2 regions of the Romboutsia sp. LXY-2 genome follow, and region 2 is predicted to be linked to the other one. Evidence: a T-box and tRNA genes for the amino acid it is inferred to sense, from the RefSeq annotation. Region 2 holds a T-box; the other holds one or more tRNA genes.
The links. The T-box of region 2 lies ahead of leuS (leucine--tRNA ligase). A T-box ahead of a tRNA ligase gene usually reads a tRNA of that ligase, here a tRNA-Leu.

Region 1: it encodes a tRNA-Leu, which carries the amino acid that the T-box ahead of leuS (leucine--tRNA ligase) is inferred to sense. The anticodon was not compared.

The regions. Positions count from the first base shown of each region.
Region 1 covers NZ_JBKFGI010000001.1:790-7,951, forward strand. The annotation lists gene ACI48P_RS00010 (isochorismatase family protein) at 1-61, opposite strand, end outside; gene ACI48P_RS00015 (hypothetical protein) at 62-226, opposite strand; gene ACI48P_RS00020 (Lrp/AsnC ligand binding domain-containing protein) at 631-831, shown strand; gene ACI48P_RS00025 (Ig-like domain-containing protein) at 1,034-3,460, shown strand; tRNA gene ACI48P_RS00030 (tRNA-Leu) at 3,595-3,678, opposite strand; gene ACI48P_RS00035 (pentapeptide repeat-containing protein) at 3,843-5,033, opposite strand; gene ACI48P_RS00040 (Na+/H+ antiporter NhaC family protein) at 5,336-7,072, opposite strand.
Region 2 covers NZ_JBKFGI010000006.1:434,085-460,435, reverse strand. The annotation lists gene ACI48P_RS13375 (FprA family A-type flavoprotein) at 1-425, opposite strand, end outside; gene ACI48P_RS13370 (TIGR03960 family B12-binding radical SAM protein) at 785-2,632, shown strand; gene ACI48P_RS13365 (TIGR03936 family radical SAM-associated protein) at 2,634-3,332, shown strand; gene ACI48P_RS13360 (Rne/Rng family ribonuclease) at 3,437-4,840, shown strand; gene rplU (50S ribosomal protein L21) at 4,957-5,268, shown strand; gene ACI48P_RS13350 (ribosomal-processing cysteine protease Prp) at 5,276-5,593, shown strand; gene rpmA (50S ribosomal protein L27) at 5,607-5,897, shown strand; gene obgE (GTPase ObgE) at 6,016-7,293, shown strand; gene ACI48P_RS13335 (YhbY family RNA-binding protein) at 7,317-7,685, shown strand; gene ACI48P_RS13330 (CoA-disulfide reductase) at 8,057-9,391, shown strand; gene ACI48P_RS13325 (ribonuclease Z) at 9,480-10,397, opposite strand; gene ACI48P_RS13320 (hypothetical protein) at 10,577-10,921, shown strand; gene recX (recombination regulator RecX) at 11,157-11,795, opposite strand; gene nadD (nicotinate-nucleotide adenylyltransferase) at 12,042-12,731, shown strand; gene yqeK (bis(5'-nucleosyl)-tetraphosphatase (symmetrical) YqeK) at 12,732-13,316, shown strand; gene rsfS (ribosome silencing factor) at 13,397-13,747, shown strand; T-box leader at 13,793-13,980, shown strand; gene leuS (leucine--tRNA ligase) at 14,103-16,523, shown strand; gene ilvA (threonine ammonia-lyase) at 16,726-17,943, shown strand; gene ilvA (threonine ammonia-lyase) at 18,262-19,479, shown strand; gene ACI48P_RS13280 (RidA family protein) at 19,610-19,990, shown strand; gene sdaAB (L-serine ammonia-lyase, iron-sulfur-dependent subunit beta) at 20,360-21,034, shown strand; gene sdaAA (L-serine ammonia-lyase, iron-sulfur-dependent, subunit alpha) at 21,055-21,933, shown strand; gene ACI48P_RS13265 (hypothetical protein) at 21,974-22,219, opposite strand; gene ACI48P_RS13260 (D-alanyl-D-alanine carboxypeptidase family protein) at 22,423-23,742, opposite strand; gene ACI48P_RS13255 (helix-hairpin-helix domain-containing protein) at 23,824-24,477, shown strand; gene selD (selenide, water dikinase SelD) at 24,561-25,601, shown strand; gene selA (L-seryl-tRNA(Sec) selenium transferase) at 25,654-26,351, shown strand, end outside.

The DNA.
Region 1 (7,162 bases), on a different contig from region 2:
TATAAAATCCATCTGCATATACTTTAACTACTATCTTACCTTCTGGTGCAGCTTGTAAAATTTATGTATGTATTTCTGCTCCAACTGTTCCTTCATTGAAAAATGACGCTAATCCTAAACTAGGATCTGCTATATGTCGAATGTGTACTATTGGTATATTATTCTCTTTTGCTTTTTTATTGCATTTAAAATATTTTGTAAATCTATTACTAAAAGTACTTTGCACATTTTTATATCTCCTTTTATGTTATAAATAACTTTATTATTTGATAAAGATCAGGTAAATATGTTTAATTTACTTTGTTATTTATCATAATTAAATTATAATATTTTTATATTATTTTTCAATTTTGTGACGAAAAAGTTATTGTTATAAAACTTTCATTATGAAAAACTTATAAAGAATTTGAATTTGAAGATTGATGAAATAGATTTAAATATACTTAAAGAATTAAAAGACGATTCTAAATTAACCTCCAGATACCTTGGATAAAAATTACATATGACTGGCCAGGCTGTAGGTGCTAGAGTTAATAAACTTATTAATGAAAGCGCTATAGAAAAATTCACTATTGATGTAAATAATTATAAATTAGGGATAAATAATAATACTTCATTTATAAAACTTATATGAACAGTTATGACCATATTAATATTAAGTCAATTATAAATAAGTATAGTGAAATTACTGAAGCTTTTAGTGTAAGTGCTGACTATTGTTACTTATTAAAAGTTGAAACTTTAGATAATATTTTATTTAATTCTATTTTAAATGAAATAAGCACATTTGCTAATTATCAAGTTTCTATGTCTATTGATAAAATAAAGTAAATCATTGATTTTTATATCTTTGAATTATATACATATGATAGTGGTCTAATATTCAATTTATTATACTTACTTTGAAATAGAATTATGTCGATTTTTTTCCTAGTATGGAAATTTTATTATATTTTAAACATTTTATTGTATTTTTCATATAATATGATATAAATATTATCCATATTTATAATCTATTATATGAGGTGATATAATGAAAACTGATGACTCATCTTATTGTTATCATAGTAAACATCATAATTGCACATACTGTGATTGTTTATACACAAATTATTTATCTAAGTTCTATAAGCTATTTTATACATTTTTGTCCAAAAGTCCATCAGAAATAAAAGAGGTTCTTCTTCCATTTATTAATAAAAAAATACAAATAATAATACCTGCGTCTCCTCCTGCTGCAAAACCACCTAATATAACAGGTACCCTAATATATATTGATGATACAATCATTAAACTTAAACTTAATATGGAAAGTAAAGAATCTACCAAAATAGGTATTTATTTATTAGATTCTATCTTAGGCTTTATACCTTTAAATGACAAGGATAATGGTGGATGTGAAAAAGAAACCAACCCTTTAACTACGGTTATCTCTCAGTATCTAGGAAAACGAATCCAATTATCTCTTATTAATGGTTCTACCGCAAAAGGAGTTGTGTTAGATATAACTAATGACTTTGTCAACATTCAATTAGATCAAACTGAACCAACAACAACTCCTCTTGTAGCAACCTATACTTTATCACAAGTATCTAGTGTTGTTGATTTAAGCCCTTCTATAAAATCCCACAGTAGTAAAGGGCAAGGCCATGGTAAAAATGGTCAAGGTAGTAGCGGTAAACATAGTAGTGAGGTTTCTAAAGGAAGTATAACTGTTCAAGTATCTGTTATTTGGGAAGATAATAACGAACATCCAAATGATATAGATGTAAACTTTATACGAGATGGAATTATAACAACAATTCATACTATTAATGGAGTTGCTACTTTTTCCTGTGAACCTAGCGGTAATTTAGTTATTCAATGCCAAGATATTCCTGGATTTATTACTCCATATAAGGAAATCAAATTACCAGGTAATGTTAGTTTTATTATCGAAACACTTATTTATGCCTCTGCTTCCATATCAGTTACCGGCATAACACTTTATCCATCTGATTTAGGACTAATAGTTAGTGATTCTTATAAATTAAAAGCACAAGTTCTTCCACTTAATGCTAATAACCAAGATGTACTTTGGGAATCTTTAAATGTAAATATCGCATCCGTTGATTCTACTGGAATTGTTACTGCTCATGAACAAGGGGATACTACAATAAATGCCTCTAGTGCAGAATCACCATATCTTGCTCAAACAAATGTATCAGTACTAACAATAACTAATATTGTTCCTATCCCAAGCATAGAAGCTATTCTTGGTGAAGTTATATTACTTCCAACTACAGCAAATGTAGTTAGAAGTGATTCTTATATAGTACCTATGCCTGTTACTTGGAAACTTAATGACTCTTATGTTGAAACTACATTTAAGGTACCATCTGACGCTACTGGTAATTTCACTTTAACCGGAGTAGTTGATAAAACAAATCTTCTTGCAACTTTAACTATATTAGTTGATACTTCTCAAACAGCTATACCTGTAACTGGATTAACCTTAAATATACTTTCTGATTCTATCTATGCAGGTGATAGTATAAAACTTATACCTACTATTGAACCAGATAATGCCACTATTAAGGACGTAGTATTCTCATCTAGTGATACATCTGTGGCTACAGTTTCTTCTAGCGGTACAATAACTGGTATATCTCCAGATTTTGCTACTATAGAAGTTACTACCGTAGATGGAAACTTTAAAGCTTATTGCATAATTTCAGTATCATCAGTTCCAGAAATAGACTTAATCTATTCGGTAGAAAATGTATATAGTTCTTATGAAGATGTTGTAATTAATGTTGAGAACTTAGTGGCTGACCGTATATTTTCACCGACTAAATACTATATAAAGATTGAGAAAACAGGTTCTAATCCATTAGTTGGTACAGGTTCGGTAATACTCCAACCAGATGCGACTACTTTTATGCCATATTTTTTTACAACATTCACAGCAACACCTAACTATAATAACCAGTACTTCTTCTATATGAGTACTGACCCTAGTTTTCCAAAGTCAGATGAACAAACTCTTTCTACTAACTTTAAAATAGGTTCTGCTGTACCTACATTTAATCCTAATGATATTCATGTTGATTTAACTATAATTGGTGGAGATTTAGACAATAATCCTTCTGACATTACTTTTATATTAGCTAGAGAAATTGATTTACCTATAAATGAAATCACGTGGAAGAATTATATTTTAGATTTAACTGCCGAAGATATACAATTTACAGATGAAGTTAAATTGAAGGGAAAATGCAATTCTGAAGGCGTTGTAATATGGGAAAAACCTAAGGAAACATTAAAACTTGGTGGATATATATTATTAGAGGTTACACCTGATGGGTATATTGATAACCTTAACTTAATTAATCCTGATGGTGATGGTGGACTTTTAAAAGAAGTTCAACTTACTCGTGATAACATTATTGTTAGACATGTTGTTAATACTCCTCTTTAGTAAATATAACTATATAAAATAACTTATCGTTAATTACTTTCTTTACAATTATAACAATTATTTGTTTATATGTTCGTTAATTTATAACAAAAAAGATATTAGCTAAATGGCTAATATCTTTTCGTGTATTTCAATGGTGCGGATGAAGGGAGTCGAACCCCCACGCCATAGGCGCCAGATCCTAAGTCTGGTGCGTCTGCCAATTCCGCCACATCCGCCAATATTTATTACAAGTTAATAGTAGCACATATACATATCAACCGCAACAAAATTTATAATAATTCATTATGATAATATTTATATTATCATAATGAATTATATGTTTTATAGTATTGTAACCGTAATCTTTAAAAATCTAATTTAATGTTTAATTTTAAATAAACTACCTAACGATTTTCCTAGTTAATGTACCTATACCAAGCCCCATCATTACTATTCCAATAATTACTTCTATATTAGTTAAGAAATAGCTAACCTTAGTTGGCTCACAATTTATACATCCTAGTCCACCAAATGTACCTACACTTAAATTTATAGTTTCATTAATATCATTAAAAAACTGTGCTAAAGAAAGTGTTCCTATTGTATTAACAGTATATCTAACTTCTTCTCCATCAATGGCTACGCCTGTAAACAAATATAAGATAGCAAATATAAATATTATTACTATTCCTGAATAAAGGGCGTATTCTGGTCTTTCTCCAAAACCGCAAGTAAACCAGTATATATATGCTCTAATTCTAGGGAATAAAGATATACATTTGCTTTGTATTCCTTTCGCTAAGTAATAGAATTCTCCAAAGTTATTATTTAAATTATTTTCTTTAAATTTATTTGCTAAAGTCTCATATGTCATATAAATTCCTTCATACTCAGATTTGTCCTTTACCCTAGGTTCAATTTTATCAAAGAAACTTTTTTCATCTAACTTTGTTCTATATTTGTCATCAAAAGTTAAATCAACTATATATGAAGCTACTATCTTCCCACCTGTGAAATCACAATCTTCAAAAGTAATCTTATTTAATTCACAGTTGCTTAATATTAAGCTAATCATAGATGTTTGCTCAAAAGAGGTATTTATTATTTTACTTTTTTCTATTATTGCAAAGGAAATATCACAGTTTAAAAACTTTGCATAAATATTACAATTATTGAAACTAGTGGACAAGTTGTCTTTTCTATTTAGTGATGGAAGCTTATCACTATCTTTCTTAACCATAAAACAGTTTTCAAATATTACCCCACCACCACAAAATTCACAGTTATCAAAAACACATGCAACAAATCTACAGTCTATGAATTTTACATTATTAAATTTGCAGTCAATAAATTTTGTACAAACGATATCTTCTTTACAAATAATATGAAAATCTTCTTCTCCTAAAACTCCTTTTTTTCCAAAACTATCTCCTTCATAGCTTTTAAAACTGTATCTTTCACTAGGTGTATATCCACTTAGGGAATCTTTATGTTTCAATATATTATTATATAAGTTTTCATTGTTATGTTTTCTTTTATCCAACTGATTATTAACTTTAGCTCTTTCCTCTTTAAAATTTATATAAGCCATAGTTTACTCCTTCTTACTGTTTTCATAAATATATGTTTATTATGTTGTTTTTGAGTACTAATTATACTTTCGCTAATTCATAAGCTATGAAAATTATATTTTATTTATATAAAAAATTCGCTTTATATGAGCGACTTCGTCCGTTGCTCAAAATCTTTTTTAAGTTCAAAGCCAGTTTTTGATATTACTTATGTTCAGAAATTATCCACATTTTTCGAAGTATTATAATATACTTAAGCATAAAAAATGCCTTAGTAATTTACTAAGACATTTTTATATCATCTTATTTAATTATATATATACTATTCAGCTAACTCTAAGTCAGCTTCTTCTATTCTCTTACCAAGTATTTGAACTCCTACAAATACTGCAAGTAAGGCTAATGGTAATACTAAATATATAGGTAACCCAAGTCCAGCTGGTATATATCCAAATAAAATTGTAATCGCACCTACAAATAAAGCATATGGCATTTGAGTCTTAACATGTTCAATATGATTACATCCTGCACCCATTGAAGATAATATTGTTGTATCTGATATTGGAGAACAGTGATCACCAAATATGGCACCTGTTAATACTGCACTTGTACTAACTATTATGAATGACATTTCTGGGTTTATAGAATGTGCAAGTGGTACTGCTAATGGCATTAATATACCCATTGTTCCATAAGCTGTTCCTGTTGAGAAAGATATTATAGAACCTAATACAAATATTAAACTTGGTAGTAAGAATGCTGGGAATGATCCTGATAATAATTTTATTAAGTATTTTGCTGTACCTAATTCCTTTATTACAGAGCTTAACGACCAAGCAAGTAATAATATAACCCCTGTTATTACTAATGTCTTCATACCATCAACCCAAACATCTATTGCCTCGGATATTGTGAATATTTTTTGTCCTACAGCCATGATTATTGCAACCACACTTGCAAGTAAAGCTGATTGGAATAATGCTACAGATGCATCAGATGCACTAAATGCTTCTTTTATAGCTTCAAAAGAAAATGGCGAATTTGTAAATATTGATATTAAAGTGGCATCATCTCCACCCATGATACTTGAGTATCCACTATAGTAAAATGCAACAAGAGCCGCAGCAATTAATGTTCCTATAGGTATTATTGCATTCCATATACTTAATTTTACGCCCTCTTTTGGTTCTAAATCAGATTCTACAGACTTTTCATCTTTAGTTGATGATACTTCACTTCCAGTATTTCCTCTTTGTCTTGCTCTTATTTCAGCCTTTCTCATCGGTCCAAAATCTTTCATAAGTAAAGCAGATATTACTATAAAAGCAAGTATTAATATATTATAAAATCTATATGGTATAGTATTTAAAAATACACCAAATGCATTTGTTTCTAATCCTATACCTTGAAAAGCTTCACCTATTAATCCAACTTCAAGTCCAATCCAAGTAGATATTATTGCTAATCCTGCTATTGGTGCAGCAGTCGCATCTATTATGAATGCTAGTCTTTCTCTTGATATTTTCATCTTATCTGCGACAGGTCTCATCATTGGACCTATTATTAATGCATTTGCATAATCATCAAAGAAAACTAAAAGCCCTGCAAACCAAGTAATTAATTGAGTTCCTCTAGCACTTTTTGCTCTTTTTGCTAATGCTTCAGCTATAGCTTTTGCACCACCCATTTTTGCTACTAAGTTTATAACCCCCCCTATAGCTAAAACTTGTAGTATAATTCCTGCATTCCAAGGATCAGCAAGAGAATTTAATGCTCTATTTACTACATCTAAGAAAGATTGAACTAATGCACTAAATACATTGCTACCTGTGATATTCAAGATAAAACTACCTGACATAATTCCTATTAACAATGATACTACAACATTTTTCGTTATAAATGCTAGTGCTATTGCCACTAATGGTGGTATTAAAGTTAAAATACCAAATTTAGCTGCATTTGCCGCCTGAATATCTACTTCCTCAGCAAATCCTGTAGTTGATGATAATATTAAAATCATCGCTGTCATTAAAATAAGTCTAAAATTTCTTCTGTTCATGTTATTTCCCCCTTTTAAGTAATTGTAGTGAATATTTTTGAGGGTTTGAGTAAAATAAAAAGAGCCTTGAGATAACACTCAAGGCTCTAT
Region 2 (26,351 bases):
GCAGTTATAAATCTTATATTTCTTTTACCTATATTTAATACTTCGCCATCAGTTATCACGTGGCACTTAAATGGCTTATTTATTTGTCCATCTAGGTATAATTTTGCAGCTTTTGTACAATATACTTCTATATTAGGATTTAAATCTAATATATACTTTAAGCTTCCTGCGTGGTCTGGTTCAGTATGGTGAACAACTACATAGTCAATATCTTCTACTTTAGTTACTTTTTCTATGTTGCTTATAAATTCATCCTTAAAATTAGGCTTTACAGTATCGAATAAAACAGTTTTTTCATCCTTTATTATATATGAATTGTAAGTAGTACCAAACTCAGTTTCCATTATTATGTCAAATACTTCTAAATCCTTATCTACAACACCAGTAAAGTAAATATCTTTTTTTATTTCGAATACATTATTCATTTAATAACCTCCTAAAATTCTCATCATGCATATTGTATACCCAATCTTTTAGTTCTAAAACATATAAACAAAAAATATCATAGGTATATATTGCCACTGAGATAATTTATATATTCACTAAGTCTATTATAACTCTAATTTAGAGAAGAAAGATAAAAAAAATACAAATTATTACTATATTAATATAACAAATTGGAAAAACTAGAAAATAGTATTATTATGTATTTAAAAAATAATATTAAATTGAAGTCTTAATGAAATTATAATAAAATTTTGATACATAATATCATATGGTGTATAATAATAGTTATGCTTAAATAAATTATAAACAATAAACTTACTGGAGGTTTTCATAATAAATGAACGAAAAAGTAGATTTAAAAAGAATTCTTAAAAAAGTAGAAAAACCTGCTAGATATCTTGGTAATGAAGTAAACTCAATACATAAAGATACTAGTAATAATGACTTAATAAGATATGCTCAATGTTTCCCGGATCTTTATGAAGTTGGGATGAGTCACTTAGGAAGTCATATTTTATATCATGTTATTAATAAGAATGAAAATGTATACTGTGAAAGAGTATACTCACCTGCTGTAGACATGGAAAAAATGATGAGAGAAAGAAACATACCAATGTTTGCTTTAGAATCAAGAGAGCCGATAACAAACTTTGATTTTGTTACATTTACACTACAATATGAGCTTTCTTACACGAACATATTAAATATATTAGATTTAGCTAATATACCTCTATTAAAAGAAGAAAGAAAGTTAGAAGATCCATTTGTAATGGTAGGTGGACCTTGCGCATATAATGCAGAGCCTTTAGCTGACTTCGTAGATATAGTAATACTAGGAGAAGGTGAAGAAGTTAACTTAGAAGTAATAAATGAATATAAAGCTTGGAAAGAAAACAAAACTTCTAGAGAAGATTTCTTATATAGAATATCTAAGATAGAAGGAGTTTATATACCAAGTTTCTACGATGTTACATATAATGAAGATGGCACTGTAAAGGAAGTTGTGCCAAATAGAGATAATATACCGGCTAAGCCACATAAGAGAATAATAAAAGACGTTGAGACTGTTGAATATCCAGAGAAGCTTATAGTTCCATATATAGAAACAGTACATGATAGAGTAGTATTAGAACTATTTAGAGGATGTACAAGAGGGTGTAGATTCTGTCAAGCAGGAATGATTTATAGACCTATAAGAGAAAAGAGCGTTGATAGATTAAAGGAAATAGTAGAGAAGCTTATTAAAAATACTGGCTACGATGAAATATCATTATCTTCATTAAGTACTAGTGATTATAGTGAATTATCAGAGCTTACTGATCACTTAGTAGAAGAATATGCTACTAAGAATATAGGTATATCACTTCCATCATTAAGATTAGATAACTTCTCTATGGAGATAGCGGAAAAGATACAACAAGTAAGAAAATCTGGACTTACTTTTGCACCAGAAGCCGGAACTCAAAGACTTAGAGATGTTATAAATAAAGGTGTTACAGAAGAAGATTTAGCAAATGCAACAAGAAAAGCATTTGAAATGGGATGGAATAGCGTTAAGTTATACTTCATGATAGGTCTCCCTACTGAAACATATGATGATTTAGATGGTATTGCAAACCTTGCATATGATGTTATAGACACTTATAGAAGTGTACATGGTGGAAAGATAAGAAGAGCATTTGGAGTTACTGTAAGTACATCTACATTCGTTCCGAAGCCTTTTACACCTTTCCAATGGCATGGACAAGATACTACTGAAGAAGTAGTTGAAAAGCAAAGACATTTAGTAAGAAAATTAAAGAATGGAAATATAAAATACAATTACCATGACTCTAAAACAAGCTTAATGGAAGCTGTAATAGCTAGAGGAGATAGAAAAATAGGTAAAGTAATTTATGATGCATTTAAAGCTGGAGCTAAGTTTGATGGATGGTCAGAATACTTTAGCTTAGATACATGGAAAGAAGCTATGGAAAAGAACGGTCTTTCTATAGAATTCTATGCTCATAGAGATAGAGAATATGATGAAGTATTCCCTTGGGATCATATAGATGTTGGTGTTAGCAAAAAGTTCTTAATAAGAGAAAATGATAAGGCTAAAGAAGATACTATATCTTTAGATTGTAGACACAAGTGTAATGGTTGTGGAATTAATGCACACGACATCGGAAGGGGGTTATGTTAATATGAGTAAAATAATAAGACTTAAGTTTAAAAAAGAAGGAGATATGATATACATATCACATCTTGATTTACAAAGACTATTACAAAGAGCTTGTAGAAGAGCTGAAATAAATGTATCACATTCTCAAGGGTTTAATCCTCATCCTAAGATGAGTTATGGGAATGCCTTAGCACTTGGTACAGAAAGTCAAGGAGAGTACGTAGATATAGAAATAGAGGATGATTTTACTGCAGAAGAAATATTAACTAAATTAAATAGTACACTTCCTGTAGGAATTGAGTTTATAAAAGCGCAAGAAATAACGCCTCAAACTCCTTCGTTAGCATCAACTATAGAATATGGTGAATATATATTTAATATAGAGTTAGATAAGCCTTTATCAAAAGAATATGTTAAAGGTAAGTTATTAGATTTTATGAGCCAAGAGGAAATAATAATAACAAAGAAAAATAAAAAAGGTAGAATGGTAGAGTCTGATATTAGACCAATGATAAAGACTTTTGACATATTAAGCTTAGAAGGTAATAACATTACTCTTGAAGCAACGATAGCAACAGGATCTAAAGCTAACTTAAATACGAATATATTTATACCTAAAATATTAGGAATGTTAGAAATAGAAATGGATCCACTAGATGTAGACATATTAAGAAGAGATTTATATGTAGTAGAAGACGGGCAGTTAGTTTCTCCTATGTAGATTATAAAAAAGGTGGGCGCTTAGCCCACCTTTTAAAATGTAATAAAGTATTTGATTAGTGTTATAATAATAGTTATAAATATATAAGCTTAGGAAGTGAAATAATGAAAAAAATAGTAATTGAATCTTTAGTATCATCACAAAAAACTGCAATAATAGAAGATGATAAACTAATGGAATTATTAATAGAGGATAATATCAAAAGTAAGACAGTTTCAAATATATATAGGGGAGTAGTAAAAAAAGTATTACCAGGAATAGATGCATGTTTTATAGATATTGGTTTTGAAAAGCTAGCATACTTACAACTAAAAAATAACAAAGAAATAAAAGCTGGTCAGGATATATTGGTGCAAATCAATAAAGAAGAGATAGGAACAAAAGGTGCAAAACTTAATACAGAAATAAGTTTAGCAGGAAGATATTTAGTTTATATACCTTCTAATGATAGAGTAACTATTTCTAATAAAATTACCAATGAAAAAGAAAGATTTAGACTAAAAAAAATAGCTAATTCTATAAATAAAGATAAATTAGGATTAATTATAAGAACAGAAGCTCAAGGTTGTAGTATAGAAGAACTAGAAGCTGATATAGACGAGTTAAGAGTGAAATATGAAGAGATTTCAAAAGAATATATACTAGGTATAGGACCTAAATTACTTTATCAAGAAATGGATTTTGCAACTAAATATGTAAAAGATAATATTAATGATGAAGTAGAAAAAATAATAACTAATAGTAATGAAAAATATGAAGAGTTAAAAGGAATAATAAAAAATATTAACAAAGAATATATAAGTAAGTTAATATTAGAAGAAAATAAAGATATATTTGACTTACATAGAATATCAAATGAAATAGAAAAAACTTTAAATAAAAAGGTTTGGTTAAAAAGTGGAGGCTATTTAATTATAGAAAGAACAGAAGCCCTTACTGTTATTGATGTTAACACTGGAAAATTTACAGGAAGTATAAAGTTAGATGAGACAGTTTTTAAAACAAACTTAGAGGCAGCTATTGAAATAGCAAGACAACTAAGGCTTAGAGATATAGGTGGAATAATAATAATTGATTTTATAGATATGCATAAAAAGCAATACAAGGATGAAGTGTTAAAGGTACTAGATGAAGAACTTAAAAAAGAAAAAAGAAAAACAGAAGTCTTAGGTATGACAAAACTTGGGTTAGTCGAAGTTGCGAGAAGAAGAGATAAAGATTCAATAGATAAATATTATTTAACACAGTGTAATGATTGTGAAGGTAGTGCTACTACAAAATCGATAAATAGCATTTTAGATGATATTGAGAAAGAAGTAATGAGAATTAAAGAACATACAAATTACAAAAAAATTAATATAGAAATGAATAAAGATGAATATTTAATTATAAATAAAAATTTTATGGATATAATTGATAAAATAAGTAAAAAGTATGATATAATCTTAGTGCTAGAGTCTAGCAATACATTAAGTAACAAAAAATTAAATATTATTTTTAATACTTAGTTGACAAAACGACAAAAAAAGAGTATTATTAATAACTGTAATGCCGCACAGGAAAGGTCATAAACCTCTTAGAAGGTACCTTTTATGGCGAGTTTAAGACCGAGGAGGTGTATTTAATGTACGCTATAGTAAAGACTGGTGGAAAGCAATATAAAGTTTCTGAAGGTGATGTTTTATTCGTTGAAAAGTTAGAAGCTAACGCAGGTGATGTTGTTACTTTAAACGAAGTATTAGCTTGCACTAAAGATGGAGAGTTAGTAGTAGGATCTCCAGTTGTTGAAGGTGCTTCTGTTCAAGCTAAAGTTGTTGAACAAGGTAAAGCTAAGAAAATAATAGTTTTCAAGTATAAGGCTAAGAAAGACTACAGAAGAAAGCAAGGACATCGTCAACCATACACTAAGATAGTTATCGAAAAGATAAACGCTTAATTGTAGGATGATAAAAGTAAAATATTATTATAACGATGACTTTTTGCTTAAAGGATTCTGTTTAAAGGGACATGCTGACTATGCCGAAATCGGATATGATATAGTATGTGCTGCAGCTACTTCTCAAAGTATTGCTGTAATAAACTCTTTAGACAAGTTAGTTAAAGTTGAATTTGAAACAGTAGTTGGACAAGAAGGTCATATAGAATGTGTTGTTAAAGATGCATTTATAAAAGACTCTCAATTACTATTAAATCATTTTCAATTAGCTATTCAAGAAATTAAACGGGAATACCCAAAAAATATAAAAATCTTAAAAAAGTAGGGGGTGACTCCATATGTTAAAAATGAACTTACAGTTACTTGCATCTAAGAAAGGGGTAGGGTCTTCTAAAAACGGTAGAGATTCTATAGCTAAGAGATTAGGTGTTAAGAGATACGACGGACAATTAGTAACTGCTGGAAGTATAATAGTAAGACAAAGAGGTACTAAGATACATCCAGGAACTAACGTAGGTATAGGTGGCGATGACACTTTATTTGCATTAGTTGATGGTACTGTTAAATTCGAAAGAAAAGATAAGAAAAGAAAGAAAGTTAGTGTATACCCAGTTTCAATAGCTGAGTAATATATTAAAAAAGGAGTGTATCTGCACTCCTTTTTCTTGTAAATAGAGATAAAAGTATTTATCTTCGTATTATTGGAGATAATAAATAAAAAAAGTTTTAATCAAGTAGGTGATTAATATGTTTATAGATAAAGCTAGAATATTTGTTAAGGCCGGAAATGGCGGAAATGGTGCGGTAGCTTTTAGAAAAGAAAAATACGTTCCAGCTGGTGGACCAGAAGGCGGAGACGGTGGAAATGGTGCAAGTGTAATATTTGAAGTTGATTTAGGTCTTAGAACTCTTATGGATTTTAAATATCAAAGAAAGTACCATGCCGAGCCTGGTGGAGATGGAACAAAAGGAAGAAGAGCAGGAAAGAATGGAGATGACTTAGTACTTAAGGTACCTCCAGGAACAATAATTAGAGATGAAGAAACTAATTTAATATTAGCGGATTTAAAAGAAGAAGGCGATAGAGCTGTTATTGCAAAAGGTGGTAGAGGTGGTAAAGGTAACCAACACTTTGCTAATGCAGTAAGACAAGCTCCAGCTTTTGCTAAGTCTGGAACAGATGGACAAGAAAGATGGGTAACACTTGAGCTTAAAATGATAGCTGACGTGGGACTTTTAGGTTTCCCTAACGTAGGAAAATCTACTTTCTTATCAGTTGTAACTGCAGCTAAGCCAAAAATAGCTAATTATCACTTTACAACATTAACGCCAAATTTAGGAGTTGTTCAAACTAAGTTTGGAGATAGTTTTGTATTAGCGGATATACCGGGACTTATTGAAGGTGCCGCTGAAGGAGTTGGACTTGGTCATGACTTCTTAAGACACGTTGAAAGAACTAAAGTTTTAATACATATAGTTGATATATCAGGTATAGAAGGTAGAGATGCTTTAGAAGATTTTGACAAAATAAACTCAGAATTAGCAATGTATAACGAAAAATTAGCTTCAAGACCTCAAGTGGTCGTTGCTAATAAAATAGATATATTAGAAGATGAGAGTATATTTGAAGAATTTAAAAACGAGCTAGAAGGCAGAGGATACAAAGTATTCAAAATGTCAGCAGCGACACGTCAAGGAATTGATGACGTTATAGCATATGTTTCTCAGTTATTACAAGAAGCTGAAGAAATTGAGTTAGTTTCTGAAGAAGAAATGTATAGACCAGAATTAGATATAAAAGAAGATGAAGGTTTATCAATAGAAATAGAAGATGGAGTATATGTTGTTACAGGTAAATCACTTAGAAGAATTATGTACTCTGTTAACTTTGATGATATGGAATCTCTACAATACTTCCAAAAAGCTATGGAAAGCCAAGGTGTATTCGATAGACTTAGAGAAATGGGTATAGAAGATGGAGATACAGTTAGAATTTACGAAATAGAATTTGAATTCTACAACTAGGATTTAAGATACGAGGTGACAAAATGTTAAAAGGAAAGCAAAGAGCATACTTAAGATCTTTAGCTAACACTTTAAAACCTACTACTCAAATAGGTAAAGAAGGTGTAACAGAAAGCTTCTTAGATCAATTAGATAATATGTTAAAAACTAGAGAACTAGTTAAGGTTACTATACTTGAAAATGCAGGTCTAGATACTAAAGAAACTGCAAATGCAGTATGTGAAGCTTTAAGAGCGGAATTTGTTCAAGCTATAGGATCTAAGTTTACTGTATATAAAAAGAATAATGAAGAACCAAAGATATTCTTCCCAGGACATGAGCAAGCAAAAGCTAAAGTTAAGCAAGCAAATGTGACTAAAAAAGGAAAACCAACTAAAAAATCTGTAAGATAATATTAGTTAAAATAGGCATCTGTTAATACAGGTGTCTTTTTACGTTAAAAGTAATACCATTAAAATATTTTATTGAGATAAAAGTAATAAAATGTTAAAATGAGAAAAAAATATATTTTCTTATTGTTTTGGGTATATATAGAGATAAAAAGATGACAATAATGATTAGATGTCAATGAACACAGATAAAAATAAATAGATAGACAGATAGTATACGAAAAATAGATACCTAAAAATGTAAAAAATAATTATATTAATATAGATATAAAGTTTAAAAAATGTTAAGATAATAACTATATTACTATATATATTAATGTATATTTATTAAAATGCTTAATTAATATTAAGTGACTTATTTGAGGAGGACAATAATGAGAGTAATAATAATCGGTGGTGTAGCTGCTGGTATGAGTGCTGCAGCAAAATTAAAAAGAATGAAACCAGAATATGAAGTTGTAGTATATGAAAAAACGGATGTAGTATCTTTTGGGGCATGTGGATTACCATACTTTGTTGGAGGATTCTTTGATGATGCAAATAACATGATTGCTAGAAGTCCAGAAAAGTTTAAAGAGTCAGGAATTGACTTGAATATATTCCACGAAGTTACAAATGTGGATTCTAACGCAAAGAAAATAACTGTAAAAAATGTACGAACAGGAGAAACTTTCGAAGATTCTTATGATAAACTAATGATAGCAACAGGAGCGAGTGGTATAATACCTCCTATAAAGAATGTTAAGCTTGAAAACGTATCTACATTAAAAAGCTTAGAAGATGGGATAAAAGTAAAGGAACTATTAAACAAAGAAGAAAATAAAAATGTTGTAATAATAGGTGCTGGATTCATAGGATTAGAAGCTGTAGAAGCTGCTAAAAAATTAGGAAAGAATGCGACTGTAATACAATTAGAAGATAGAATATTACCACAAGTATTTGATAAAGAGATTACTGATGTATTAGAAGAAGAAATAAGAAATCATGATGTAGACTTAAGATTAGAAGAAATAGCTTCTGAATTTGTAGGAGAAACAAAAGTAGAAAAGGTAATAACAAACAAAGGTGAAATAGATGCTGATGTTGTTATAATAGCAACCGGAGTAAGACCAAATACAGCATTCTTAAAAGAAACTGGTATAGAAATGTTACCTAATGGAGCTATAATAGTTGATGAATACGGTAAAACTTCAGTAGAAGATATATATGCAGCAGGTGACTGTGCTACTATCAAAAATATAGTAAGTAATCAAGATGTATATGTACCTTTAGCTACAGGAGCAAACAAGCTAGGTAGAATAGTCGGAGAAAACTTAGCTGGTGAAAATAATGCATTCCAAGGTTCTTTATCATCAAGTTGTATAAAAGTTATGGATATGGAAGCAGCTGCAACTGGAATAACAGAAGCAGGTGCACAAAAATTAGGATTGGATTATAAAGTTAAGTTTATATCTGATTTTAACCAAACTAACTACTATCCAGGCAGAAATAAAATATATGTAAAACTTGTTTATGATGCAAAAACTAAGGTTATCTTAGGTGGGCAAGTTGCAGGATTTAAAGATTCTGTACAGAGAACTAATGTTATAGCGGCGGCTATATTTGGTAAACTAACTACTAGCCAATTAGGAATGCTAGATTTATGTTATGCGCCACCATTTGCTAGAACTTGGGACGTTTTAAACGTTGCAGGTAATGTTTGTAAATAATAAATTATAAAATAATGGAGAAGGGTGATTTTAAATCAAACTTCTCCTTTTTGTTAATAAATTAGAAATTGAATGAAAATAAAATATATTAGTCTTTAAACTGTAGTTTTAACTGAAGCCTGTCATATCCAATTATAGTATTTTCAAATACACTTGTAGCGTTTTCTAAGTATTCATTAGGATTTTCTAGAGAAGGGCTGAAGTGTGTTAATAAAAGTGTATCTACATTACCTAGTCTAGCTAGATTAGCAGCTTCTCTAAATGTCATATGTTTATTTTTAACAGCTTTAGAGATATCCATATCATCGCCATACATAGCTTCACATATAAATACATTACTGCCAGCAATAAATTCTGGGATTGAAAAAACAGGTCTTGTATCAGTAATATAGCTAATTTTAATACCCTTTCTATCATCTCCCAAAACCATATCAGGGAAATACTCTCTTCCTTCAAATACCATGCTATTACCACATTGAAGCTTTTGCCACAGTAACTTAGGAACATTATTTAACATAGCTTTTTCTATATTAAATTTAGGCGTTCTTTTAATATATAAGCTATAACCTAAACACTCTGTGGAGTGATCAAGTTTAGTTGCGTTTATTTCTATATCCTTAAGATGATCATTAACTAAAGAAAAACTTCCTTGAGGATTTTCAATAATATTAATTTTGTAGGGTAAATAATCTATTAATAATCTTATAGCCTTCATAGCATCTTTTATTCCATATGGACCAACAATAGTTAAGTCTTCTGTACGAGAACTATTACCTATTGTAGACAGTAATCCTAGAAGACCAACTATATGATCTCCATGTAAGTGACTAATAAATATTAAGTCTACATTTTTAAAACCGCAGTTTTTCATCCTCATGGAAACTTGAGTCCCTTCTCCGCAATCAAAAAGTATTTTTCTACCTTTATAATTTATGAAAAGTGAAGATAAAAACCTGTTAGGCATGGGCATGTTACCACCACAGCCAAGTAAAATTAAATCTATCATAATTAATCTCCTTTGAAGATAAAAGTAAAATATATGTATAATTATAAGTATAGGATATAGTATGCTATAAAACTATAAAAAAAATTTATTAAATTGTATGTTATTTATATTACTTAAATTTGTAAAATCCATAAATATTATATATAATTAATGTTATAGAGATAACAAAGGAGAAATACATGACTAAATGCAATGATGAAAAAATGCTCAAGCTTATGCTTTGGAAAGATATATTAATAATCCCTATTTATACAGTTCTATTTTATAACTCAAAAGCAATTTTTTTGGCACTAATAGCTATAGATAGATGTATCAATATTTTTCTTTCAATAAAATCCATAAAAATAGAACCTCTTATAGATAAAGCGTTAGAATCTGAAGAGTCAAAAATAATGCAGTTATTAATTTTTGTTGCAATAACAGGAGTAACGCTATACATACTAATATTTATTAAACATAGAAAATTATTTTATATATTGATATTGCTAGAACTAATTGACTATATTATTTCTAAAGTATTATAGTCTATATATTATATAAATTAAATTTTTTATTAAAATAAAAGGGATAAATAAATGTATGATTTGATCATAAATTTATTTATCCCTTCTTAGAATATAATTATTTTACGCTGTCTTGTTTATATAGTTGAATTGCGTTATATATACCTAAAACAAAACTAAGTATTCCTACAATAAGTTTCATTAAAAAATCCTCCTGTTACTAACAGAATCAATTAGTAATATTATAGCATATTGCTTATATATCATACTCACTAGTATTTAGCAGTTTATTTAAAACCCTTTTAATAATATCATAATCAAAGCCTTTGTAGGCAAGATGTTGAGAAATTTTTTGATATATTTTTCTTGAATCTTCATTTTTTACTCTGTCGTATCTTTTTTTAGCTAAATACATTGCATTTTCAAATTCTACATCGCTATCAATTTCATTAACTGCATTATTAATTTCATCTCTGTCAATGCCTTTATTGTAAAGGTTTTGCTTTATTCTATTTTTACCGCATTTATTTAAATTTACATTTGTATTAACTATTTTCTGAGCCAAGAGAGAATCATTAATAAAATTGTATTTTTTTAAAAAATCAATAACCTGTTCTATACACTCTTCTTCGTAATCATCGGATAGTTTTTCTTTTATTTTTTTTTCTGATTGATCAGCCTTAGATAGTATGCTTAAAGCTTTGTTTTTCGCTTTAATAAACATTTCATCGCTAAGTATAGAATGTAAATGTTCTTGGTCGATTACATCGCCTTTTTTTATATTATATGTAAAAACCAATTCTTTAAATATAGCTATAAAAAATTCTCCATCAACATATATATTAACTCTATCGTCATTTTTCTTTTGTGCTTCGATTTTTGTAATTATTGCCATGATAAATCTCCTTTAATGTGAAATTATAATACCATAAATAACATAACTTTATAATTTGAAACTTATTATATAAAAATACTTATATAAAAGTAAAATATATTAAGTGAAAGTATGTTAAAAAATTATTTTTTAAAGTATTTTTTAATATTATAAATATAATTATATACTAAAAAAAGTATTTATTATCTTTAATAAATAAAAAAAAGTGATACAATAGTATTATAATTGCAATAAAGGAGACAAACTATGAGGATTAATGATCTAGTTAATAAATCTCAGTTGGAAAATAGCCTTAAGCTAGATAGATTTACTAAGGATACTAGCAAAATGAAGTTAGGTATAATGGGAGGTACATTTGACCCGATACACTATGCTCATTTAGCTACAGCAGAGTTTATTAGAGATAAATATAAATTAGATAAGATACTTTTTATACCATCGGGGAACCCTCCTCACAAGGTAGAAAACGTTACTGACAAATATGACAGATATAACATGGTTCTACTTGCAACATGTCGTAATGAAGACTTTTTAGTATCAGACGTTGAAATAGAAAGAAATAAAAAAACTTACACAGTAGACACTCTAAAATATTTAAAGAAAACTTATGAAAATGCTCAAATATATTTTATCACTGGTGCAGATGCAATTTGTGACATAGAAAATTGGAAAAATGTAAAAGAGAACTTTAAGCTAGCAACATTTATTGCAGCAACAAGGCCGGGTATTAGTTTACTAAAAGCACAAGAAAAAATTGAAACATTAATAAAAAAGTATGATGCTAATATTATAAGTGTATATGTTCCTTCACTGGATATATCATCAACGTATATTAGAGATCAATTAAAAGAAGGTAAATCAGTAAGATATTTAGTTCCAGAGAACGTGGAAGAATATATGAATAAAAATAAATTATATAAATGTGGAGATGAGTAGATGAATTTAGAAATGATAAATGAAAAATTAAATTTAATGCTACCACAGGTAAGAATGAATCACTCGATAAATGTAGCTAATTGTGCTGTAAAGTTAAGTGAAATTTACAATGTAGATCCAGGGAAGGCTTACTTAGCTGGATTAATTCATGACTGTGCAAAATACCTAGATAAAAAAACAAGATGTGATTATGTTGAAAAATATGAAATATATTTAGATGAATTAGAAGAAGGGAGTTCTGCATTATCTCATAGTGTAATAGGGTCATATATTGCTAAGTATGAGTTTGATGTGGATGATGAAGATATAATTAATGCAATAAAATATCATACTACAGGTAGAGAAAATATGAGTATGCTAGAAAAAATAATATATATTGCGGATTTAATAGAAGAAGGTAGAAAATTTCCAATAGTAGGTAGACTAAGAGAGCTTACTTTTGGAAAAGATTTAGATAGAGCGTTGTTGGTTTCATTTGACAATACTATAAAATTTGTAATAGACAATAATCAACTGATACATCCAAGAACTGTCAGTGCTAGAAACTACATAATAAGTGATATTTTAAAGAAAGAAAATAAATAATAAAAATACATTAGTGTATAAAGTAGTATTTATGGTATAATTATTAAATGTGCTTAAAATTAGGAAAGGTAGGAAATAATATGACAGTAGAACAAATAACAAAAGTTATATATGATGCAATAGATGATAAATTAGGGCAAGATATAGCTATAATAAATATAGGTAAAGTTTCAAGTTTATGTGATTATTTTGTAATAGCTACAGCTTCTTCTCAAAGACAAGTAAAAGCTATAGCTGATAATGTAGAAGATGAATTAACTAAGCTTGGATTAGAGCCAAGAGGAAAAGAAGGATACGATTCTCAAGTTTGGGTACTTCTTGATTATGGTGATGTTATAGTTCACGTATTCAACGAAGAAAATAGAGGATTCTATAACTTAGAAAAATTATGGAAAGATGCTCCTTACGTAGATATTGACACTTTAGCATAATAATGATAATATAATTTATTATAAATTAAAAAAATTCAAATATTTATAAATAGACTAGAGTAGTAAAAGATTATATTTTTTCAGAGAGTTAGTGGATGGTGTGAACTAATAAAAAATAACTTTGAACTTGCTAGATGAAATCTATTTAGCCGTAGTTGGCATAAAAACTATCTAAGAGAGTCTTTTTTAAGGCTAATTAGGGTGGTACCGCGAATATAATCCTCGTCCCTAAACGTAAGTTTAGTGATTGAGGATTTTTTTATTACAATAATAAAATCATAAACTACTAAAACTATAAAATTATGGATAATATAACGAATATAGTTTAGGAAGTAAAATAATAGGAGGATAAAAGATGAGCGTTTATAAGCCAAATGAAATTGAGCAAAAATGGCAAAAAACTTGGGAAGAAAATGGACAATACAAAACAGATACTAATGATACTAGTAAACCTAAATACTATGCATTAGAAATGTTCCCTTATCCATCAGGAAACCTACATATGGGTCATGTTAGAAACTATTCTATAGGAGATGTTGTTGCTAGATTTAAAAAGATGCAAGGGTACAATGTACTTCATCCAATGGGATGGGATTCATTTGGACTTCCTGCAGAAAATGCAGCTATAAAACATGGTGTGCATCCAGATAAGTGGACTATGGAAAATATAGCGGATATGAGGGAGCAATTAAAGACTTTAGGTCTTAGCTTTGACTGGGATAGAGAAATAGCTACATCTACACCAGAATATTACAAGTTTACTCAACAAATATTCTTAAAGATGTTAGAACATGGACTTGCTTATAAGAAAAAATCTTTCGTAAACTGGTGTCCATCTTGTGAAACAGTTCTTGCTAATGAGCAAGTTGTACAAGGTGCATGTGAAAGATGTGATTCAGTGGTAGTAAAGAAAGACTTAGAACAATGGTACTTCAAAACTACTCACTTTGCTGAAGAATTATTACAAGATATAGATACTTTAGATGGTTGGCCAGATAAAGTTAAAACAATGCAAAAGAACTGGATAGGAAAAAGTACTGGAGCAGAAATAACTTTCGATATAGATGGAAGTGACAAGTCTATAACAGTATTTACAACTAGACCAGATACTACATATGGAGTATCTTACATGGTACTTGCACCAGAACATGAACTAGTTAAGGAATTAGTTGCTGGAACAGACTATGAAGAAGCTGTAGATGCATTTGTTAAAAAGATGCATACTATGACTGAAATAGAAAGAACTTCAAGCGACGTTGAAAAAGAAGGAATGTTCATAGGTAAATATGTTATAAACCCATTAAACGGAAAGAAAGTTCAATTATGGATAGCAAATTATGTTCTTGCTGACTATGGTACAGGTGCAGTTATGGCAGTTCCAGCACATGATGAAAGAGACTCTGAATTTGCAGCTAAATATAACTTAGAAGTAGTTGAAGTAATAAATGAAGATAACATAATGGTAAACTCAGCGGAATTTGATGGAATGGATGCATCTAAAGCTTTCGATGCAATAATAGAAAAAATAGAAGCAATGGGAAGAGGAAAGAAAACAGTTAACTATAGATTAAGAGACTGGTTACTTTCAAGACAAAGATACTGGGGATGTCCAATACCTGTATTATATTGTGAAGACTGTGGTATTGTTCCTGAAAAGAATGAAAACTTACCAGTATTATTACCAACAGATGTAGAGTTTACAGGTAAAGGTGAATCACCACTTACAACATCAAAAACATTTATGAATGCTACTTGTCCATGTTGTGGAAAGCCTGCTAGAAGAGAAGCAGACACAATGGATACTTTCGTAGATTCTTCTTGGTATTTCTTAAGATATATAGATCCTAAAAATACTGAAGAACCATTTGGTAAAGATGCAGTTAACAACTGGATGCCAGTTGACCAATATATAGGTGGAGTAGAGCATGCTATCCTACATCTTCTTTATGCTAGATTCTTTGTAAAGGCATTTAATGAAATGGGAATGTTAGATTTCAAGGAGCCTTTCAAGAACTTATTAACTCAAGGTATGGTTCTAAAAGATGGAACTAAGATGAGTAAGTCAAAAGGAAATGTTGTTGCACCGGTAGAAATAATAGAAGAATACGGAGTTGATACAGCTAGATTATTCGTATTATTTGCAGCACCACCAGAAAGAGACTTAGAATGGTCAGATCAAGGTGTTGAAGGATGCTTCAGATTCTTAAACAGAGTATATAGATTAGTAGATGAATTAAAAGATATAGCTAAGTCTGATGCTACTTTAGGTGATTTAACTAAAGAAGATAAAGCTATGAGATACACAATCAATGCTACATTAAAGAAAGTTACTGAAGACTTAAATGAAAAGTTTGGATTCAATACTGCTATATCTGCATTAATGGAATTAATAAACGAAATGTACAAGTACAAAGAGTTAGATAATAGAAATGATGCAGTAATAAAAGAAGGTATAGAAAATATAATAACTATACTTGCTCCATTTGCTCCTCATATAGGTGAAGAATTATGGAAGATGATAGGTAAAGAAGGAAGTATCTTTGATATATCTTGGCCAAAATATGATGAATCAGCTTTAGTTAAAGATGAAATAGAAGTTGTAGTTCAGATAAATGGTAAAGTAAGAGGAAAATTAAGCATAGGTGCTAACATTTCAAGAGAAGAAATGGAAGCAATAGCTATGAATGATGAAAAAATAAAAGCATTAGTTGAAGGAAAGACAATAGTTAAGGTTGTAGCAGTTCCTAAGAAACTAGTTAATATAGTTGTAAAATAATAAAAAAAATTTATTATAAGCCTTTAAAGTATGTACAATATGTACATCTTTGAAGGCTTTTTTACGTATCATGAAATTATGATGGATAGTAACTCAAAAAATAGATTTAAAAAATATCAAATAATAAAATATTATCTAGTAAATTGATTATAGATGGTATATCATATAAGTGACAAAAAAACGTTTTACAAGGGGGATTTTTATGTTAAACATAACACTAAAGGACATTCAAGAAGCAAGGGATACAATTAAAGGTATAGTAAAACAAACTGATATACTAGAAAGTACAAAATTAAGTATTAAAACAGGTGCAAATATATATTATAAATGTGAAAATTTACAAAAAACAGGTTCATTCAAAATAAGGGGAGCTTGTAATAAAATAGCAAATCTCACAGAAGAAGAAAAAACAAATGGTGTAATAGCATCAAGCGCAGGAAATCATGCTCAAGGGGTTGCACTTGGTGCAAAAATGAGTGGAATAAATGCCACGATAGTAATGCCAGCAACTGCACCATTAGCTAAGGTTACAGCGACAAGAAGCTATGGAGCAGAAGTTGTTTTACATGGTGAGGTGTATGATGATGCATATGCTAAAGCTGTTGAAATTCAAGAAAAAAGTAATGCAACTTTTCTACATCCATTTAATGATAAATATGTAATAGCAGGTCAAGGTACAATTGCTCTTGAGGTATTTGAACAATTAGATAATAATGTTGATACAATAATATGTCCAATAGGTGGAGGTGGAATAATAGCAGGAATAGCAGTAGCAGCAAAAGCTATAAATCCTGATGTTAAAATTGTTGGTGTACAAACTTCAAACATTCCATCAATGTATGAATCAAAGAAAAATGGAAAAGTGACTACAGCCTTTAATGCACCGACTATAGCAGATGGTATTGCAGTGAAGACTCCAGGAGATAAGACCTTTGAAATAATAAAAGAGCTAGTTGATGAGATAGTAGTTGTAGAAGAAAGTGAAATAGCTCAAGGGATGTTATTCTTAATGGAAAACCAAAAAGTAGTAGCAGAAGGATCAGGAGCTGTTAGTACAGCAGCGTTACTTAGTGAAAAGTATGTACCTTCAAAAGATGAAAATGTAGTTTGTGTTATATCTGGGGGAAATGTTGATGTAAATACACTGTATAGAGTTATAGGATGTGCACTAGCTAAAGAGGGTAGAAGATATTCATTTAGTACTATAATGGTAGATAAACCAGGTGGATTTTTCGAACTAGCTAAAATAATATGTGAAAACAATGCGAATATTTTAAATGCAAATCAATCTAAGTTATCATCGGGTGGAGAAATAGGAAAACAAATGGCGGAATTTACTTTAGAAACATTTGATCATAATCATATTAAAAAAATAAAAGAAGATATAGAAAAAAGTGGATTTATATTAAATGAATTATAAATTTTTATAATAATAAAAAATTGATAATTGTTAAAAATAAAAATATGTTTATATTTTATAACTTTTAAAATGAAATATGATAAAGTAAAATATTCATTATTTGTAATAAATTTAAGGATAAACTATAAAATTATCTAATTAAATAAAATAAAATGAATAAAATGCTTAAAAACGTTATCAATTATTACACTTTTATATGAATTTCGACAAGTAAAAAAATTACAAAAAAGCGTTTTCATATTGATTTTTATAAAAAAAGCATATAAAATAGCAATTGTTAGAAATAAAAATAAATTCATTTTATAGGAGAGTACTAAAATGGAATATGTGACATTACAAGACATTAGAGAAGCAAGAGAAACGATAAAGGATATTGTAAAGAAAACTGATATATTGGAAAGCGTTAAACTTAGTACGATGACTGGTGCTAATATATATTATAAATGTGAAAATTTACAAAAAACAGGTTCTTTTAAAGTTAGGGGAGCATGCAACAAGATAGCAAATCTTACAGAAGAAGAAAAAGCAAAAGGTGTAATAGCATCAAGTGCAGGAAATCATGCACAAGGTGTTGCACTAGGTGCAAGAATGAGTGGAATAAACGCTACAATAGTTATGCCTTCAACTGCACCACTTGCAAAGGTTACTGCTACTAAAGGATATGGAGCTGAAGTAGTATTAAATGGATTAGTATATGATGATGCATATGCTAAGGCTGTTGAAATACAAAAAGAAACAGGGGCTACATTCTTACATCCATTTAATGACAAACATGTTATAGCTGGACAAGGAACTATCGCATTAGAAATATTTGAACAATTAGATAGTAAAGTTGATACAATAATATGTCCAATAGGCGGAGGAGGAATAATAGCTGGGATTGCTGTTGCAGCAAAAGCTTTAAATCCTAACGTTAAAATAGTAGGAGTTCAAACTGCTAATATACCTTCAATGAAGGCATCTATGGAAGCAGGACAAGTAACTACTGCATTTAAAGATACAACTATAGCAGACGGTATAGCTGTTAAAACACCAGGAGACAAGACATTTGAAATAATAAAAGAATTAGTTGATGAAGTAGTAGTAGTAGAGGAAGCTGAAATAGCTCAAGGAATACTATATTTAATGGAAAATCAAAAAGTAGTAGCAGAAGGATCTGGAGCAGTTAGTACAGCAGCTCTTTTAAGTAAGAAATATGTACCATCAAAAGACGAAAATGTAGTTTGTGTAATATCTGGAGGAAATGTAGATGTTAACACATTATACAGAGTAATAGGAACTGCCTTAGCTAAAGAAGGAAGAAGATATTCATTCAATACAGTTATACAAGATAAACCAGGCGGACTTGCAGAATTAACTAGAATAATAAGTTCAAATGATGGAAATATACTAAGTGCTAACATATCAAGACTTTCTACTGGTGGTGCATTAGGTACTCAAAGTGCGGAGTTAGTATTAGAAACATTTAACCATGAGCATATAGAAAAAATCAAAAATGCTGTAACTGAACACGGATTTAAAATTATAGAAATGTAATAATAAAAAATTATGCAGGTAAAAAAATTGTCAAAAACTAATTCTTTTACCTGCAAAAAAATTATATACAATAAAAAGACACTAATATATAATTATAATTGAATATTTATAACTCAAGGAGGAATTACAAATGAAAAACCAAATAATACATACAGAAAATGCTCCTAAAGCAATAGGACCATACTCTCAAGCTGTTAAAGCTGGAAACATGATATTCGTATCAGGACAAGTTCCATTCGTACCAGAAACTATGGAAATAGTTGAAGGAGATGTTAAAGCTCAAACAGCTCAATCTTTAAAAAATGTTGAAGCTATATTAAAAGAAGCTGGAGCAGATTTCTCTCATGTAGTTAAGTCTACAGTATTCATAAAAGATATGAACGAATTTGCAGCTATAAATGAAGTATATGCTGAATTCTTCGGTGAAAACAAGCCAGCTAGAGCTTGTGTTGAAGTAGCAAGATTACCTAAGGATGTTAAGGTAGAAATAGAAGTAATAGCTGTAATATAATTAAAGAGATGGCTAGTTGAAAGACTAGCCATTTTAAATTCACAAATTTGCGCGAAAAATGTCGAATTTTAAGAAAATTGTAATATTTTTAAAATGAAATAATTAGAAATAATAAAATTAGAAAAAGTAGTTTTCAAAAGTGAAAATTTTTTATATAATAATGAATATATATGTCGAAGAAATGCGCATATATGTTTGACAAAGATAAATACTATTTATATAAATATAAAATTAATTTTTAAACATACTATAAGTATTAGGTAAGCGTTTGACAATTTAGATGCTTTTTAAATTAATTTTTAAATAGTTGACATTAAATAAAATTTTAAAAACAAATTTAAGAGACATTTCAAGGAAAGAGGTAACATAATGGCTAAAGATTATAGTGTATTTGATATCGTAGGTCCTAACATGATAGGACCATCTAGTTCTCATACGGCAGGAGCTGCTAGACTAGGAAAGATTGCATCTAAGATTGCAGGTAAACCTGTAAAGGAAGTAAAATTCTTACTACATGGATCATTTGCAGAAACTTATAAAGGTCATGGTACCGATAAAGCATTAGTTGGTGGTATATTAGGATTCCAACCAGATGATGCAAGAATAAAGAATTCATTTGAATTAGCAGCTGAGCAAGGTGTTAAATTCGAATTCATAAAAAGTGATTTAGGAGATAATGTACATCCTAATACAGTTAAGATGTTAATGACATTAGAAGATGGTTCTGAATCAAATGTAATGGGTGCTTCTATAGGTGGAGGTAACATAAAACTTACAGAGATGGATGGATTAGCTTTAGACTTTAACGGGTCAAGAGCTGCTGTAGTATTAGAAATAAAAGATATACCGGGTGCAGTATCTTTCGTAACAGGATTACTTGCTCATAACAATAAGAACATAGCAACAATGTCAACAAATAAACCAGCTAAATCAGAATATACATTTGTTACTATAGAAACGGATGATCAATTAGAAGCAGATGTTATAGATCAACTAAAGAAATTTGAAGTTGTGGCTAAGGTTGTAGTACTAGATAAATTCTAATTAGTAAGGAGACAGGAAAAATGAAATATAACTTCACAAGCGGAGCAGAATTATTAGAAAAATGTAACGAATTTAACATGTCTATGAGTGAGATATGTATAGCTAGAGAAGCAGAACTTTTAGGTGTAACTAAAGAAGAAGTAAGAGAAAAAATGGCAGTAAGTTTAGAAATAATGAAAGCAGCTACTGAAAAAGCTGTTGAAGAAGATATAAAATCTATGGGTGGACTTATAGGTGGAGAAGCTAAGAAATTAACTAAATACAGAGGACTTGGAAGAAGTGTATGTGGAGAGTTAATGAATAAAGCTATGGTTGCTGCAATGGGAACAATGGAAGTTAACGCTTCTATGGGTCTTATAGTTGCTGCTCCAACAGCAGGTTCTTGTGGTATATTACCAGGAGCTGTTGTAACAATAGGAAAAGAATATGGATTCAGTGATGATGAAATGATAGATGCTTTATTTGCTGCATCTGCTATAGGTGTAATAATAACTAGAAATGCTACTGTTTCAGGAGCTGAAGGTGGATGTCAAGCTGAGACTGGTGCAGCTGCTGCAATGGCTTCTGCTGGTGTTGTAGAAATGATGGGTGGATCTGTAGAGCAAGCTGTACATGCTGCATCACATTGTTTACAAAACGTTATGGGACTTGTATGTGACCCAATAGCAGGTCTTGTTGAGGCACCTTGTCAAGGTAGAAATGCTATAGGTGTTGCAAATGCTTTAATATCAGCTGAATTATGCTTAGCTGGAATATTAAACATAATACCATTTGATGAAACAGTTGAAGCTATGTACAAAGTAGGAAAGACATTACCAATGGAGTTAAGAGAAACTGCATTAGGTGGAGTTGCTGCTACTTGTACTGGATGTTCTTTAACAACTAAAATATTCGGATAATAAAAAAGAGGTATACTGTGAAAACAGTAAACCTCTTTTTTTAATAATTTATTCCTGCTGGTTTTACATTTCCTTTATCATGAGAGCTACAAGGAGTAACTCCATAAACCATATCACATTGTGGACACTTGTCTACATGAGTATTCATAGTAAAAGTATTTTCGCAATTAGAACATTTTAATTCTAATGGAGTTCTTAGAGGAAAAGTGTCTTTTCCTTTACTTCTAACTAAATCAACAACACTTTTACCATTATTTTTATCTGTATTAGCACATCCGCAACTCATAATTCTACCTCCAAGGTCATATTAAATAAATATAAAATATCTTATTGAATTATAACTGTTTGAGCAGAAAAAGTCTGTAACCTTTGATACAAAAATGTAAAAATGCATAATAAATACATGTAACACGAGAAACTAAATTCAAATGAATTACTTGAATAAAAAAATAAGGAAAAGCAGATTAAATTGCTTTTCCTCTTTTTTATTTATTTTCTTTTCTTTTTATTATAATTTATATTATATATATTTTTTCTATTTTTTCTATTTTTTCTTCTGATATTTTTTCGAATTATTAGTATTACAACTATTATTGTAAGTATGATTATAACAATTACAGCTAGCTTAAGTATGTTTAAAAAAGCTTTATTCTCTGTTATAAATGAAAAAATACTATTTACATTGTCGGTTGCAATTAAATCAATATTAGATTCAAGGGTATTATCTTTATAAATTTCCAAAGTACCAACTTTATCACCTTTTTTTATTGGTAAGTTGATATTATCCAGCTTAACATTAGTTTTATAATCATCTACTTTACTTTTTTTTGAAAGTACAACTTTATAGCTATGTGCAGGTTCGTAAACTAATTTGCCTTGTTTGCTAAATTTAACGTCAATACTATCAGTAAAGTCTGATTTGTTAACTATAGTAGCTGACTTAAAATTATCTAACCCATAATCTATTAGAGTTCTAGAATCAAGATAAACATCATTTCCCACTGTTTTAAATACTGCAGATATTACTCTCATATTATCTTTTACTGCACTAGATAGAAGGCATCTTCCAGCATCATCAGTGAAGCCAGTTTTAATACCATCCACAATGTCATATTTAATTGGGATTTCTTGGCCTTTATAATTTATCTTCTCAGATGAATTAAAAAATTTGTTACTATTAAGAAATGATCTTTCATACTCATAAAATTCATTAGGCTTATATTTAACGTATTTCAAATTAACCATTTCTCTAAAAATGTTATTGTTCATGGCTTCTCTAGCCATAAGTGCCATATCATAAGCTGTTGTATAATGATTTTCATCAGGTAATCCATGTGGATTATTAAAGTGAGTGTTTTTTGCTCCTATTGATTTTGCTTCGTTATTCATTAGCTCTACAAATTTTTCTATTGAGCCACTTACATAATTAGCTAGAACATAGGCAACATCGTTTGATGAATGGACTAATAAACTTTCTAACAATTCTTTAACCGTAAAAGACTCACCATTTCTAAGATACATACTAGTACCTTCTATAGGTGGCAGATTTTCAATTTTAATAACGTCATTTAAATCAGAAACATATTTAAGTACTACATATGCAGTCCAAGCTTTAGTAGTAGAAGCTGGATATAGCTTTTCAGAACCATTTTTATCATACAAGACTGTACCAGTTTCGTAGTCCATTAAAACAGCATATTGTGCTGTTAAAGTGGGCTCTGTTTCGTTAGCATAAGATATATTTACTGAGTTAAAAAATGTTGTAAAGGTCAAAAGAAATGCCACTATAAGTGATAGAATTCTTTTCATCTGTTAACCTCCAAATTTTTAAACTTATATTTTAGTATAACATATTTTAGGCAATAATCAAAAGAAAGGAGTGATTAAACTGTGAAAAAAATAGTGATTTTCTCGATATTACTTATAGTATCAGTTAGTTTGGTACTATTTAAGGAAAATGTTAACATAAATGATGATGTTTATGTAGTAAGTAATAGTGAAAGTAAAGATAAAGAAAGTATATTAGTAAAAGAAGATAGTAAAACTAAAGAGATTAATAACAAAACTGAAGAAATTAATATTAAAGATGAAAATGTAAATAAAAAAGAAATAACTGTTTATATAAGTGGAGAAGTAGTTAATCCAGGGATAGTTAGTATTAAAAATGATAAGCGCCTTTATGATGCAGTACAAGAACTAGGTGGTGTTACAGAAAATGCTGACTTAAATAGAATAAATCTAGCTATTAAACTAAATGATGAACAACATTATATTATACCTAAAATAGGAGAAAATACTGGAATAGAGAAGGAAGCTAAGTATTTAGATGAAGACAAAAATGATGAAAATAAAAAAATAAATATTAATATGGCGGATATACAAGAGTTAGATAATCTACCAGGCGTTGGAGAAGCCACTGCTAATAAAATAGTAAAATACAGAGAAGAAAAAAGCGGGTTTAATTCTATTGAAGAAATTAAAAATGTAAATGGAATTGGTGATAAAAAATATGAGGACATTAAGGATTTAATTTGTGTAGAATAGGTTCAAAAACCAACAATATCTATTAATAAACTACATAAAATATGTTATTATTAGTATGTATGAGTTATGGGAAGGAGAGCATTATGAAAGTTTTAGAGAGATTAACAGAAATGACAACATCAGGTGGTTGAGCAGCAAAAATAGGTCCAGAGGTTCTGGCATCAGTTTTATCTCAATTACCCAAAAATGAGAACACAGAAAATTTAATAGTGGGATTAGACACAGCAGATGATGCTGCAGTATATAAATTAAATGATGAAATGGCATTAATACAAACTTTAGACTTCTTTACACCAATGGTAGATGATCCATATGTTTTTGGTCAAATAGCAGCATCAAATTCATTATCAGATGTTTATGCTATGGGAGGGAAACCTACAGTGGCTATGAATATAGTTTGTTTCCCGTCGTGTCATGATATGGATGTGCTTGCAGAAATTCTTAAAGGTGGATTTGAAAAGGTTAAGGAAAGCGGTGCTCTTTTAGTTGGAGGTCACACTGTAGACGATAAAGAGCCTAAATATGGGCTTTCAGTTTCAGGGTTAGTCCACCCTGATAAAGTTTTATCAAATGCAACTGCTAAACCAGGTGACAAATTAGTCCTTACTAAACCTATAGGAGTTGGTATTTTAAATACTGCTATGAAAGAGAATATGGTAGATAAGGAAATTGGAGATAGAGTTATAGAAGTAATGATACATCTAAACAAATATGCAGCTATGAGCTTTGAAAATTTTGAAGTTAACTCTGTAACTGATATAACAGGATTCGGATTATTAGGTCATGTTTTAGAAATGGCAAAAGCTTCAGAGGTTAGCATAGAAATAGATTCTAAAGAAGTACCTATATTAGATGGAGCATTAGAAATGGCAAATATGGGGATTATACCAGCGGGAATGTATAGAAATAAACAATATATTTCTAAAGATGTAGAATTAATAGGTATTGATGTTGCAATGGAAGATATATTATATGATCCGCAAACATCAGGAGGTTTACTAATATCTGTAAAATCTGAGTTAGCAGAAGCACTTGTTGAAGATATGAAAAAAAATGGTTCTATAGAAGCTAAGATAATAGGAGAAGTTAGATCTAAGGGAGATAAATACATTAAAGTAGTATAACAAAATAAAAGAGGGATGAGTGATTGTTTTGAATAAAAGAGAATTATTTGCAATGTTACCGTCAGTTGATGAGGTACTAGGGGACCATAAAATAGTAGAAATAATAGATGAGTACCCAAGAAGTTTAGTGTTAGAGTCTATAAGACAAGCGATAGATTATAAAAGAAAATCAATTGTAAATCTAAAAGATAGTGAAATAGAAAATTTTAAAGTTACTAATGAAGAGATAATACAAAACTCTGTTAATAATGTAAGAATGAATTACTCATTATCTTTAAAGAAGGTAATAAATGCAACAGGAACTGTGATTCACACAAATCTTGGTAGATCTCTGCTTAGCGAAAGTATTAAGGATGAGGTTTGGGATGCGGCATCTAGATATTCAAATTTAGAATACAACCTAGATGAAGGTGAAAGAGGATCAAGATATTCTCACCTAACAAAAACAATAAAAAGATTAACTGGAGCAGAGGATGTGCTAGTAGTTAATAACAATGCTGCAGCTGTTCTTTTAGTTTTAAGTACTATGGCGAAAGATGGTGAAGCAATAGTTTCTCGTGGTGAGTTAGTTGAAGTTGGAGGTTCTTTTAGAATTCCAAGCATAATGGCTCTTAGTGGTGCTAATTTAGTGGAAATAGGAGCAACAAATAAAACACACTTAAAAGATTATGAAGAAGCAATAAGTGAAGAAACGAAGGTTATAATGAAAGTTCATACTAGCAACTACAGAATATTAGGATTTACTGATAG